Ensifer sp. PDNC004: one gene and its partner. The protein of the gene in region 1 interacts with the protein of each later gene in a pairwise test. Links are inferred from orthologs where the notes say so. Each region holds a gene or a part of one and is shown on either strand. Other genes may lie near its edges.

What was found. The genes of interacting proteins can lie anywhere in the genome.
Region 2: the proteins of gyrA (region 1) and gyrB interact in binary tests that used the Escherichia coli proteins (3 or more experiments, as listed by UniProt). The link is inferred for Ensifer sp. PDNC004 from one-to-one orthologs.

What each region holds. Positions count from the first base shown.
Region 1 is NZ_CP070353.1:961,466-967,970, forward strand. What follows is about bases 2,750-6,046. They hold gyrA (DNA gyrase subunit A), read right to left. Parts: upstream 5,731-6,046; coding sequence 2,950-5,730; downstream 2,750-2,949. Other genes in these bases: JVX98_RS12625 (LysR family transcriptional regulator), read left to right, coding at 2,750-2,847. Also shown: JVX98_RS12615 (lytic transglycosylase domain-containing protein), read left to right, coding at 1-779; JVX98_RS12620 (NAD(P)H-binding protein), read right to left, coding at 824-1,831; more of JVX98_RS12625, read left to right, coding at 1,933-2,749; JVX98_RS12635 (MarC family protein), read left to right, coding at 6,150-6,505. UniProt on the Escherichia coli protein: A type II topoisomerase that negatively supercoils closed circular double-stranded (ds) DNA in an ATP-dependent manner to maintain chromosomes in an underwound state.
Region 2 is NZ_CP070353.1:2,914,462-2,920,768, reverse strand. What follows is about bases 2,649-5,695. They hold gyrB (DNA topoisomerase (ATP-hydrolyzing) subunit B), read left to right. Parts: upstream 2,649-2,977; coding sequence 2,978-5,413; downstream 5,414-5,695. Other genes in these bases: JVX98_RS22465 (nitroreductase family protein), read right to left, coding at 5,477-5,695; JVX98_RS22475 (helix-turn-helix domain-containing protein), read left to right, coding at 2,649-2,843. Also shown: JVX98_RS22490 (Tim44/TimA family putative adaptor protein), read left to right, coding at 84-788; JVX98_RS22485 (murein transglycosylase A), read left to right, coding at 804-1,907; JVX98_RS22480 (Smr/MutS family protein), read left to right, coding at 1,900-2,469; more of JVX98_RS22475, read left to right, coding at 2,466-2,648; more of JVX98_RS22465, read right to left, coding at 5,696-6,073. UniProt on the Escherichia coli protein: DNA gyrase negatively supercoils closed circular double-stranded DNA in an ATP-dependent manner to maintain chromosomes in an underwound state.

The DNA of each region.
Region 1 (6,505 bases):
GCATCAGCAAGGAAAACTTCGCTCGCGATATCTGCGGCGTGATCGACCACTATGCGGCCGTCAACGACCTGCCCGCGGCTTTCTTCGCTCGCCTGATCTGGCGCGAAAGCCTGTTTCGGCCCAATGCCGTCAGCCCCAAGGGCGCTGAAGGCATCGCGCAATTCATGCCGGGAACGGCGAAGATGCGGGGGCTCAACAACAGCTTCGATGTGGTCGAGGCGCTCGGCAAGTCGGCGGAGTATCTGAACGAACTCAAGTCGCGCTACGGCAATCTCGGCTATGCGGCTGCCGCCTACAATGCCGGCGAGAACGGGCTCGAACGTTTTCTCGAGGTCGATTGGCTGCCGGCGGAAACACGCAACTACGTGCTTGCGATCACCGCCTATAGCGTCGAGGACTGGCGCGACAATCCGCCAAAGATCCTCGACCTGACGCTCGACAAGAACAAGAACTTCATCGACGGCTGCGTGGCGCTCGCCAGCACCCGCAACCTGCGCGACATCGAGGTGATCGAGGAGGCGGAATGGGCGCCCTGGGGCGTGCAGCTTGCCGCGCATTTCCAGAAGTCGGTGGCGCAGCGATTGTTCGTCAGCGCCGTCAAGCGGTTGCCGGAGCCGATCCGCAGTGAGAAGGCGCTTCTCCTGCGCGAGCGCAATGCCAGCTTTGGCCTCAGGATCCGCTACGCCGCACGCATCGGCCGCGAGACCCAGGCAGACGCAAACAAGCTTTGCGCCACCATCCGCAAGAGCGGCGGCGCTTGCCTCGTCTTCCGGAACTGACAGGTATCAGGCCCGGCCGAAATCGATCGTGGACATGGCGCGCCCTAGCCTGCGGCAACCCCTTGTAGAAGCGCCGGCCGGTCGCTCAGGCAACCAAGCCCGCGGAGCGTCGTTGCGACTGCCTCGTCGATCGGCGTGTGCGGCTCTTCGCCGAGCACCGCGAGCAGCCGTTCGTTCGGCATTCTCAAGGGTTCACGCCAGAGATAACGCATCTTGCGCAACTCCCTGAAGAGCGGAACGAAGGGCGACGCCAGGTCGATCAGCCACCACGGGAAGGCGCGGACGGGAAGCGCGGGCTTGCCAACGACCCGGCGGATCGCCGCAATCATCTCGGTGCCGTTGCGGTCGAGGAAGCCCCGCATGTGGTAGACGGCGAAAGGCGGCAGGTCCTCGGCGCGCTCGACAAGGCGGATCATGGTTTCGGCCACATCGGGCAGATAGGCCCATTGATGACCGATGCCTTCGCGGCCCGGGTAGGAAATCGCGCCCAACTGTTTGCCCGGTTTCACCAGCCCTTGCGAAAACCAGTTATTGGCTGCACCGGGACCGAAGAAGTCGCCCGCCCTGACGATGATGACGCCGACACCCACCTCCGACGCATCCTTCAAGCGACGCTCCATCTCCTTGCGAATCTGGCCCTTGTCGGTGTCCGGGTTCTGCGGTGCGTCCTCCGTCAGGACGGGAAAGGCGTCGCGGCCGAAATTGTAGATCGTTCCTGGCAAAAGAATAAGTGCGCCGGTGGCCTTGGCGGCGGCGATCGTATTGTCGAGCATCGGCAGCACCAGGGTGCCCCAATTGCGGTAGCCGGGCGGATTGACCGCATGCACAATCAGATCGACGCCTTCGGCAGCAGTGCGAACGTCGCTCGCGTTCATGGCATCGCCTTGCCGCCAGTCGAACGCCGGCTCGGTCTGCGCCGCCGTCGCAGCGTTTCGGTTCAAGGCACGCACCTGCCAGCCACGCCTTTTGAGCCCGCGCGCGACGGCGCTGCCGATACCGCCCGTCGCACCGAGCACCAGCGCGCGTCTTGTTTTCTGCTGCATCTCGGTCATGTCACGCTCCATCCGTTTCGATGAAGGGAAGATCACGCTTTCACGGGTTAAACGCAATTGCCGAACAATATTGCACCGCTATACTGAAATGCATGAGCAAGATGGATTTGAGCTGGGATTTCTATCGTACGTTCCTCGCGGTTCTTGACGAGGGATCGCTGTCGGCCGCTGCTCGCGAGCTTGGCTTGACGCAGCCAACCGTTGGCCGGCACGTGGACGCCATGGAAGCCGCGCTCGGCTATCCGCTCTTCGTGCGCTCCCCGCACGGCCTGTTGCCGACCGATGCCGCGCTGGCGCTCAAGCCCTATGCCGAGACGCTCGCTGCGACATCGGCCGCGCTCCTGCGCGCCGCGTCGAGCCAGCGCGATACAGTCAGCGGCACAGTCCGCATCAGCGCCAGCGAAGTCATCGGCATCGAGGTGCTGCCGCCCATCCTCACAGAACTGCACGAGACCTATCCGGAGCTGACAATCGAACTTTCCGCTTCGGACACGGTCGAAGACCTCTTGCGGCAGGAGGCGGATATCGCCGTGCGCATGGTGGCGCCCGTTCAGGATGCGCTGATCGCCCGCCATCTCGGCGCGGTTCCCTTAAGCTTTCACGCCCATCGCCGCTATATCGAGAGACACGGCATGCCGCAGACATTGGCCGAGCTTAGCGATCACAGCCTGATCGGTTTCGACCGCGAGACGGCGGCGATCCGAGCGATCATCGCCCGCTCGCCGGAACTGCCGGCGACACGTTTTACGCTGAAGGCCGACAGCAACCTTGCCCAACTGGCTGCAATCCGCGCCGGCTTCGGCATCGGTATCTGCCAGAACGGGCTTGCGGCGCGCGATCCCGATCTTCTCCCGGTGCTGCCGGAACTGTTCGAGATGAAGCTCGACACCTGGCTGGCGATGCACGAGAACCTGAAGACGGCGCCCCGCTGTCGCGTCACGTTCGACGCACTTGCCGCGGGGCTGCGGGCCTATATTCGTGGCACTGCGCTCGCAGACGCGAATACCGAAATCTGATTTCAGGCACCTCCCGCTAACGGCTCTATACTGGTGCCGACCCACGAAAAAGCCCGCCAAAATGGCGGGCTTTCTGTTTCCTTGGCACTTCAAGTGGAGCGCTTAATCCTCGGATTCGACTGGCGTTTCCGGCGCACCGTTCTCGACGACTGCCTCTTCGCCCTCCTCTTCATCGCTCTCCGGCTCGCTGATGCGCTCGACCGACACGACCTTCTCATCCTTGGCGGTCGAGAAGATGGTGACACCCTTGGTCGCGCGGCTCGCTAGCCGGACGCCATTGATCGGCACGCGGATCAGCTGGCCGCCATCGGAGACGAGCATGATCTGGTCGTTGTCTTCGATCGGGAAGGCAGCAACAAGAACGCCGATTTCCGTCGTCTTCGAGGTGTCGGTGGCACGGATGCCCTTGCCGCCACGGCCCGAGGTGCGGAAATCGTAGGACGACGAGCGCTTGCCGAAGCCCTTCTCCGAGACCGTCAGCACGAACTGTTCGCGTGCCTTCAGCTCCTCGAAGCGTTCGTTCGACAGCTCTCCGCCGTCAGCGACTTCCTCGCCGACCAGGGCGATTTCTTCCTCGTCGCCGTTCGTCGCCCGACGTTCCGCCGCTGCACGCTTGAGATAGGCTGCACGCTCCCACGGTTCGGCCTCGACATGGCCAAGGATCGCCATCGAGATGATGCGGTCGCCGTCGCCGAGGTTGATACCACGAACGCCGATCGAGTTACGGCCGGCAAAGACGCGCACGTCGTCGACCGGGAACCGGATGCACTGGCCGAGCGCCGTCGTCAGCATGACGTCGTCACGCTCCGTGCAGGTGTCGACGGAGAGGATCTCGTCACCCTCTTCCTCGAGCTTCATCGCGATCTTGCCGTTGCGGTTGACCTGGACGAAGTCCGACAACTTGTTGCGGCGAACCGTGCCGCGGGTCGTCGAGAACATGACGTCGAGGTTTTCCCAGGTCGCCTCGTCCTCAGGCAGGGGCATGATCGTCGTGATGCGTTCGCCGGGTTCCAGCGGCAGCATGTTGATCAGAGCCTTGCCGCGCGATTGCGGCGTGCCGATCGGCAGGCGCCAGACCTTCTCCTTGTAGACGATGCCACGCGAGGAGAAAAACAGAACCGGCGTGTGGGTATTGGCAACGAATAGCCGGGTAACGAAATCCTCGTCCCGGGTCGCCATGCCCGAGCGGCCCTTGCCGCCACGGCGCTGCGCGCGATAGGTCGTCAGCGGCACGCGCTTGATGTAGCCGAGATGCGAGACGGTCACGACCATGTCTTCACGGGCGATGAGATCCTCATCGTCCATGTCGGGGCCGCCCTCCATGATCTCGGACCGGCGCGGAGTGCCGAACTCGTCGCGGATGGCGACGAGCTCGTCCTTGACGATGCTCATGATGCGCAGGCGCGACGACAGGATGTCGAGGTAATCCTTGATTTCCTCGCCGATCTTGTTGAGTTCGTCGCCGATTTCGTCGCGGCCGAGCGCTGTCAGGCGCTGCAGGCGCAGGTCGAGAATGGCGCGGGCCTGCTCTTCCGAGAGGTTGTAGGTGCCGTCCTCGTTGATGCGGTGACGCGGGTCGTCGATCAAGCGGATGAGGCTCTCGACGTCATGGGCCGGCCAGCGGCGCTCCATCAACTGCTCGCGCGCCGTCTGAGGGTCCGGCGCATGGCGGATGAGCTTGATGATTTCGTCGATGTTGGCAACCGCGATGGCAAGGCCGACGAGCACATGGGCGCGGTCGCGTGCCTTGCGCAGCAGGTACTTCGTGCGCCGGCTAACGACTTCCTCGCGGAACGAGACGAAGGCGCGCAGCATGTCGAGCAGCGTCATGTGCTCCGGCTTGCCACCGTTCAACGCCACCATGTTGCAGCCAAACGAGGTCTGCAGCGGCGTGTAGCGGTAAAGCTGGTTCAGGATGACGTCGGCATTGGCGTCACGCTTGAGTTCGATGACGACGCGGTAGCCCTGGCGGTCCGATTCGTCGCGCAGGTCCGAGATGCCCTCGATACGCTTCTCGCGCACCAGCTCGGCCATCTTTTCGATCATCGTCGCCTTGTTCACCTGGAACGGGATCTCGGTGATGATGATCTGCTCGCGGTCGCCGCGCATCGGCTCGATATGGGCGCGGCCGCGCATGATGACGGAGCCGCGGCCGGTCTCGTAGGCCGAGCGGATGCCCGAGCGGCCAAGGATCAGCGCGCCAGTCGGGAAATCCGGGCCGGGGATGATTTCCATCAGTTCCGGCAGTTCGATCGCCGGATTGTCGATCAGCGCCATGCAGCCGTTGATGACTTCGACCAGGTTGTGCGGCGGAATGTTCGTCGCCATGCCGACGGCGATGCCGCCGGCGCCGTTGACGAGCAGGTTCGGGAACTTCGCGGGAACGACTGCCGGCTCCTGCAGGGTGCCGTCATAGTTGTCGCGGAAGTCGACCGTTTCCTTGTCGAGGTCGTCGAGCAGCGAATGGGCGGCCTTCTGCAGGCGGCATTCGGTGTAGCGCTCGGCTGCCGGCGGGTCGCCGTCGACGGAGCCGAAGTTGCCCTGGCCGTCGATCAGCGGCAGGCGGAGCGACCAGTCCTGCGCCATGCGCGCCAGCGCGTCGTAGATCGCGGCGTTGCCGTGCGGGTGGTACTTACCCATCACGTCCCCGGTCACGCGGGCGCATTTGACGTATTTCTTGTTCCAGTCGATGCCGAGCTCGCTCATCCCGTAGAGGATGCGGCGGTGCACGGGTTTCAGACCGTCACGCACGTCGGGAAGCGCGCGGCTGACGATAACGCTCATCGCGTAATCGAGATAGGACCGCTGCATTTCCTCGATGATGGAAATCGGCTCGATGCCTGGCGGAGTTTTTCCGCCGCCGGGGGTGCTTTGCTCAGTCAATGGTGATCACGATCTTTGTTCAGAATCAGTCGGATATTTATAGCGGATTGCCATCGGAAGCGCCAATTTGCGGCCTTTGGCGCCACTTGCCCGCCGGACTGTGAAGATGTCCTTGTAATGCCTTGATTCGCTGTGCGATTCACGCGGTTATCCCAGCAGGAACCGATGAGCCGCACGGCAGTTGTGAACAGTCTTTTGCCGCCGGAGCAGGCTTTTGTAGGGCATGGCGCGCGAAATCGGAAGAGCCTGGCCGCCAATGACGTCCACGGCGCCCGTTGCGCCCCACCTGGGCGCAGCGATTGCTCATTAAGCCCTTGCTGAGACTTTGTTTGTCGCCCCCTTCCCAAGCCAGCGCCGCTTGCCTAACAATACCTCATGCCACCGGGAAAACCCGGGGCGAAATCCGGAAGGGGAAACGGATGTTCAATGTCGATCTGCTGGTCAATGCGCTTACAACGCTTCTCGTCACGCTCGATCCGCCCGGCCTTGCGCCGATCTTCCTAAGCCTCACGGTCGGGCTCAGCCGCCAGGAGCGCTTTCAGGTGGCCACGCGCGGCTCGCTGATCGCCTTCTTCATTCTCGCGGCCTTCGCACTCTTCGGCAACAGTATCCTCGGCCTGCTCGGCATCTCGATCGGCGCCTTCCGCATCGCCGGCGGCCTGCTGCTCTTCTGGATCTCGTTCGAGATGATTTTCGAGAAGCGGCAGGAGCGCAAGGAAAAGACCGGCGAGAACGCGACGGTCAAGGATCACATCCACAACATCGCGGTCTTCCC
Region 2 (6,307 bases), 2.0 Mb from region 1 along the record:
TGCGACATCGCCATTTGAATGATCTATTCTTGCGGACTATATGGAATAGCCACGAGAAATTCTAACAGCGGTTCCGGGTGGAAATGGGCTCTTTTGACTTCATCACGTTTTTTTTCCTGATCGCCGCGGTGGTCATTTTCCTGCAACTGCGCAGCGTCTTGGGCCGACGGACCGGGAGCGAGCGGCCGCCGTTCGATCCGTATTCGCCACGCGACATGAGTCAGGGGCCGGATAACGGCGACAAGGGCAAGGTCGTGCAATTGCCGCGCCGCGAGAATGCGGACGAAGAAGCGAACCGCTACGAAGCGATCGACGCCTTCGCCAAGACCGGAACGACGCTGAACACCCAGCTGCGGGCGTTGAGCGATGCGGATCAGGGTTTCGATCCCAAGGAATTCGTCAACGGCGCCAAGATGGCCTACGAGATGATCGTCATGGCTTTCGCGGACGGCGACCGCAAGACGCTGAAGAATCTGCTGTCCCGCGAGGTCTATGAAGGCTTCGACGCGGCGATCACCGATCGCGAGCGCAAGGGCGAAGTCGTCAAGTCCACCTTCGTCGGCATCGACAAGGCGGACATCATTCACGCCGAAGTGAAGGACAGCGAAGAAAACATCACCGTTCGCATCGTCAGCCAGCTGATCTCGGCGACCTACGACAAGCAGGGCGGCCTGATCGACGGCGACGCCGAGTCGGTTGCGGAGGTCAACGATCTCTGGACCTTCGCGCGCGACATTCGCTCGCGGGATCCGAACTGGAAGCTGATCGCCACCGAATCCGAAAACTGAGCGGACGCGGTACCGATGTCCTATCGACTTGAGCCAGCCCGTTTCTCCGAGCTTCCGGGCTGGCAGGATGATGATCCGACCACGGTGATCGAGGCGATGCGTCGCTGTCACCAGCATGTCTCGACGGTCAAACCCTATCGCACGGGTTCTCTCGGGATTTCGGTCGACGATCTCGCGCCGGCCTTCTCCGCATCGCAGCAGCAGGTGGAAAACGCAGGGAACGCGCGAGCGTTTTTCGAAGCGCAGTTCGTCCCCTTCCGGATCATGCCCGAGACGGGTTCCGGTTTTGTCACGGCCTTCTACGAGCCCGAGATCGATGTCCGCGCCGAACCGGACGAGACCTATCGTTATCCGCTCTACCGCCGGCCGGACGATCTGGTCGATGTTCATGACGGCAACCGGCCGGAGGGCATGGATCCCTACTTTGCATTCGGCCTCTCCGAGGGTGGACGGATCAGCGAGTATCCGGACAGGCAGGCGATCGAGCAGGGCCATCTGGCCGGCCGCGGTCTGGAGATCGCCTATGCGAAGTCCAAGGTCGAGATCTTCTTCGTTCATGTGCAGGGTGCCGCACGGCTCCGGTTCCCGGATGGTTCGCGTCGTCGCGTCACTTATTCGGCCAAGACCGGGCACTATTTCTCAGCGGTCGGCAAATTGCTGATCGAGCGAGGCAAGATCGATGCCGCCACCGTTTCGATGATGAGCATTCGCGACTGGCTGGAAGCCCATCCCGACGAGGTCGACGAGGCTCTCTGGCACAACCGGTCGTTCATCTTCTTCCGCGAGGCAGAGGTCGAGGACGAGCGGTTGGGGCCGATTGCCGCCGCCAAGGTCTCGCTCGAGCCGAACCGCTCATTGGCCGTCGATCGGCTGATCCATACCTTTGGCGTTCCCTTTTTTATCGCGAGCGAGAGCCTGACGCGGCTCGATGACGGAAAGTCCTTCCAGCGTCTGATGCTGGCGCTCGATACCGGCTCGGCGATCGTCGGCCCGGCTCGCGGCGATATCTTCACCGGGTCCGGTTTCGAGGCTGGCGAACGGGCCGGAGCGGTTCGCAACGCGGCCGACTTCTACGTCTTCGTTCCCAAGGCGGCCGCGGCCCGTTACGGCCATGGCTAAGGACAAGAAGCTCTCGGCCGAGGATCGCATTCTCTGGGGCAAGGTTGCCCGGTCGGCGAGACCGATGCCCGGTCGGCTCGTAGACCTCATGGAGATTCTGGCCGAGGCCGAACAGGCAAAGCCTCCGGAAGAGGTGAAGGCAAAGCAGCAGCGGCAGCAGCCGGCAACGGCGGCCGAGCAATCGGGTATAGCGCTGACGAAGAAGCCCGGCGAAAAAGTGCATCATCCTCTGGAGCGACCGGTCAAGCGCAAGCTGGCCAAGGGGCACCTGGTGCTCGAGGGGCGGATCGACCTGCACGGCATGATCCAGAGCGAAGCCCATGGTCTTCTTCTGCAGTTTCTGCTGAGGGCGCACGAGCGGGGGCTGCGGCATGTGCTCGTCATTACCGGCAAGGGCACCTCGTTTGGCAGTGACGGCGCCTTGAAGCGAGCCGTGCCGCTCTGGTTCTCGCTTCCGGAGTTCCGGCCGCTGATCTCATCCTATGAACCGGCCGCCCGAAACCATGGCGGCGAGGGCGCTCTCTATGTTCGCCTGGCGCGGGTGAGGGGCAGCGCGCTATGACGCCCTTCGGCCAGGCTCTGCGCGAACTCCGGCACCGCAAGGGCGTGTCGCAGAAGGAGATGGCGAAGGCGATCGGTGTCTCTGCGGCTTATCTCTCGGCGCTCGAGCACGGAAAGCGCGGTGCACCGAGCTTCGATTTCCTCCAGCGCGTCACCGGCTACTTCAACGTGATCTGGGACGAGGCGGAGGATTTGTTCCGCATCGCCAATGTTTCCTCGCCGAAAACGGTGCTCGACACGTCGGGTCTAACGCCCGAGCACACCGCATTTGCGAACCGTCTGAGCGAGCAAATTCGCGCTTTGTCTCCGGAGACGATCCGCAAGCTGGAAGATGTTTTGGAAAAAGCCACATTTCCTGATAATGACAGGGGATGAATGCTTGTTTCCGGCCGCTGCCCGGCGGTCCGGGATTTGGAACCGTGGACAAATTTCCTATAGTCCGCGAGGCGTCCGAGACGTGATTCGCAACGAATCACCATGTCCGAAGAACCTGGAAAGACCCGTACCGTATGACCGATACTCCTGAAACCGCAGCCGGCGCCAGCGCCGAATATGGTGCCGATTCCATCAAGGTGTTGAAGGGCCTCGACGCCGTACGCAAGCGGCCGGGCATGTATATCGGCGACACGGACGATGGCTCCGGCCTTCATCACATGGTGTACGAAGTCGTCGACAACGCCATCGACGAGGCGCTTGCCGGCCACGCCGACGTGGTCACGGTGACGCTCAATCCGGACGGATCCGTAACCGTGACCGACAACGGTCGCGGCATCCCGACCGGCATCCACAAGGAAGAGGGTATCTCGGCCGCCGAGGTCATCATGACCCAGCTGCACGCCGGCGGTAAATTCGACCAGAACTCCTACAAGGTTTCAGGCGGCCTGCATGGCGTTGGCGTGTCGGTGGTCAACGCGCTTTCGGTCTCCTTGAAGCTGAAGATCCGCCGCGACGGCAAGATCCACGAGATGAGCTTCACCCACGGCGTCGCCGATGGTCCGCTCGCCGTCACCGGCGATGCGGGTGACGCGACAGGCACCGAGGTGACGTTCCTGCCGAGCGCCGAGACCTTCTCCAAGACCGAGTTCGACTATAGCACGCTCGAACATCGCCTGCGTGAACTCGCCTTCCTCAATTCCGGCGTCCGCATCATGCTGACCGACAAGCGCCATTCCGACGTCCGGCAGGACGAGCTGATGTATGAGGGCGGCCTCGAAGCCTTCGTCGCCTATCTCGACCGCGCGAAGAAGCCGCTGGTGCACAAGCCGGTGGCTATCCGTGGCGAAAAGGACGGCATCACCGTCGAAGTGGCGATGTGGTGGAATGACAGCTACCACGAAAACGTGCTCTGCTTCACCAACAACATCCCGCAGCGCGACGGCGGTACGCATATGGCGGGCTTCCGCGGGGCGCTGACCCGACAGGTCACGTCCTATGCCGATACGTCAGGCATCACGAAGCGGGAAAAGGTCACGCTTCAGGGCGAAGACTGCCGCGAAGGCCTGACGGCCGTGCTCTCGGTCAAGGTTCCCGATCCGAAGTTCTCGTCGCAGACCAAGGACAAGCTGGTATCGTCGGAAGTGCGGCCGGTGGTCGAAAGCCTCGTCAACGAGGCGCTGAGCACCTGGTTCGAGGAACACCCCACCGAAGCCAAGATCCTGGTCGGCAAGGTCGTCGAAGCGGCTGCCGCGCGCGAAGCCGCCCGTAAGGCCCGCGAATTGACCCGCCGCAAGGGCGCGCTCGACATTTCCTCGCTGCCCGGCAAGCTGGCAGACTGCTCCGAACGCGATCCGGCAAAATCCGAAGTCTTCCTGGTGGAAGGTGACTCGGCCGGTGGTTCCGCCAAGCAGGGCCGGTCGCGCGAAAACCAGGCGATCCTGCCGCTGCGCGGCAAGATCCTCAACGTTGAGCGTGCACGCTTCGACAAGATGCTGTCGAGCCAGGAAATCGGCACGCTGATCACCGCGCTCGGCACCTCGATCGGCAAGGACGAGTTCAACGCCGACAAGCTGCGCTACCACAAGATCATCATCATGACGGACGCCGACGTCGACGGCGCCCACATCCGTACGCTGCTGCTCACCTTCTTCTTCCGGCAGATGCCGGAACTGATCGAGCGCGGCCACATCTATATCGCCCAGCCGCCGCTCTATAAGGTGACGCGCGGCAAGTCGGCGCAGTATCTCAAGAACGAACAGGCGCTCGAAGATTACCTGATCTCGATGGGTCTCGAGGAAGCGACGCTGCAGCTTGAATCGGGCGAAGTCCGCGCCGGGCAGGACCTGCGCGAGGTGATCACTGACGCGCTGCGCCTGCGTAACCTCATGAACGGGCTTCACTCGCGCTACAACCGGGCGATCGTCGAGCAGGCGGCCATTGCCGGCGCGCTGAACGTCGAACTCAACGGCCAGCGCGACGAATACGAAAAGACCGCCGCCGAAATCGCCCGCCGTCTCGACGTGATCGCCGAGGAAACCGAGCGCGGCTGGACCGGTACCGTTACCAGCGAAGGCGGACTTCGGTTCGAACGCATGGTGCGCGGCGTCAAGGAAGCCGCGGTGCTCGATATGGCGCTGATCGGTTCGTCCGATGCGCGCTACATCGACCAGCTGGCGTCGAAGTTGAAGGAAGTCTACTCGGCACCTCCGGTATTGCGTCGCCGTGACGGCACGCAGGAGATCAGCGGTCCGCGCGCGCTTCTCGACGCGATCTTCGCCGCCGGCCGCAAGGGCCTGTCGATGCAGCGCTACAAGGGTCTGGGCGAAATGAACGCCGAGCAGCTTTGGGAAACGACGCTCGATCCGAACGTCCGCTCGCTGCTTCAGGTCCGGGTGACCGACGCCACCGACGCGGACGGTCTGTTCTCGCGTCTGATGGGCGACGAGGTCGAGCCGCGTCGCGATTTCATTCAGGAAAACGCGCTGAGCGTCGCCAACCTCGACATCTGATCGAGGTCATTGCGGAGACAAAAAGAAAATCCCGGCCTGAGAGCCGGGATTTTTGTTTGTGCTTCACTCGCCCTTGAACCGGCCCTCGAAGGCGAATTCGTCGACCGGCTTGCGCTGGCTCGGAATTTCGCGTGCGCGCAGATCGTCCGGCAATGTCGAGGGATCGGCGAGCCGGCCGATCGCGACGGCGGCTTCGACCCGGTAGTGTTCGGGAACGCTCAGGACGTGCATCGCCTTGTCGCGATCGATGCCCGCCATGCCGTGGGTGTGCCAGCCCGCAAGCGAGGCCTGCAAGGCGAGGCTGTACCAGGCCGCCCCGGTATCGAAGGCGTGGGTATAGGCATGCCGCATTTCGCCGTTCTGTGCTGCATTATGCGTTCTTGAAATCACGATCAGCAGTGCTGCCGCATTCTTCGCCCAGCGTTGGTTTCCCTCGTCGAGCGTTTCGAGCAGCACCGGGAAGCGATCCGTGCCGCGGCGCGCATAAACGAAACGCCAGGGTTGGCGGTTGCTGGCAGACGGCGCCCAGCGGGCCGCTTCGAAGAAGGAAAGCAGGGTCTTTTCGTCGATTTCCTCGCTGGTGAAGGCGCGGGGCGACCAGCGCTCGATGAACATGGCATCGATCGGATGGTCAGCTTTTCTGTTGTCGGTCGCCGTCATGGACATGCCTCTTCTCGGTGTCGCGTGAACTTGGGAACGCCGCCGGACCGACGGGCGGCCCATGGTTTGATTCGTTTCGAACGCTACATGAGGACGGATGGCGAAGGAACGGGTTGGATGCACGCAAACGTGAGCGTCCGTTCGCCTAGTGCGCCTCAGGAAATTGCAGAAACGGCGACTTGGGGTCATTGCTGTTTCCAAGAAAAAAGTTGTATAAGTTCTGTAGGATTTGAG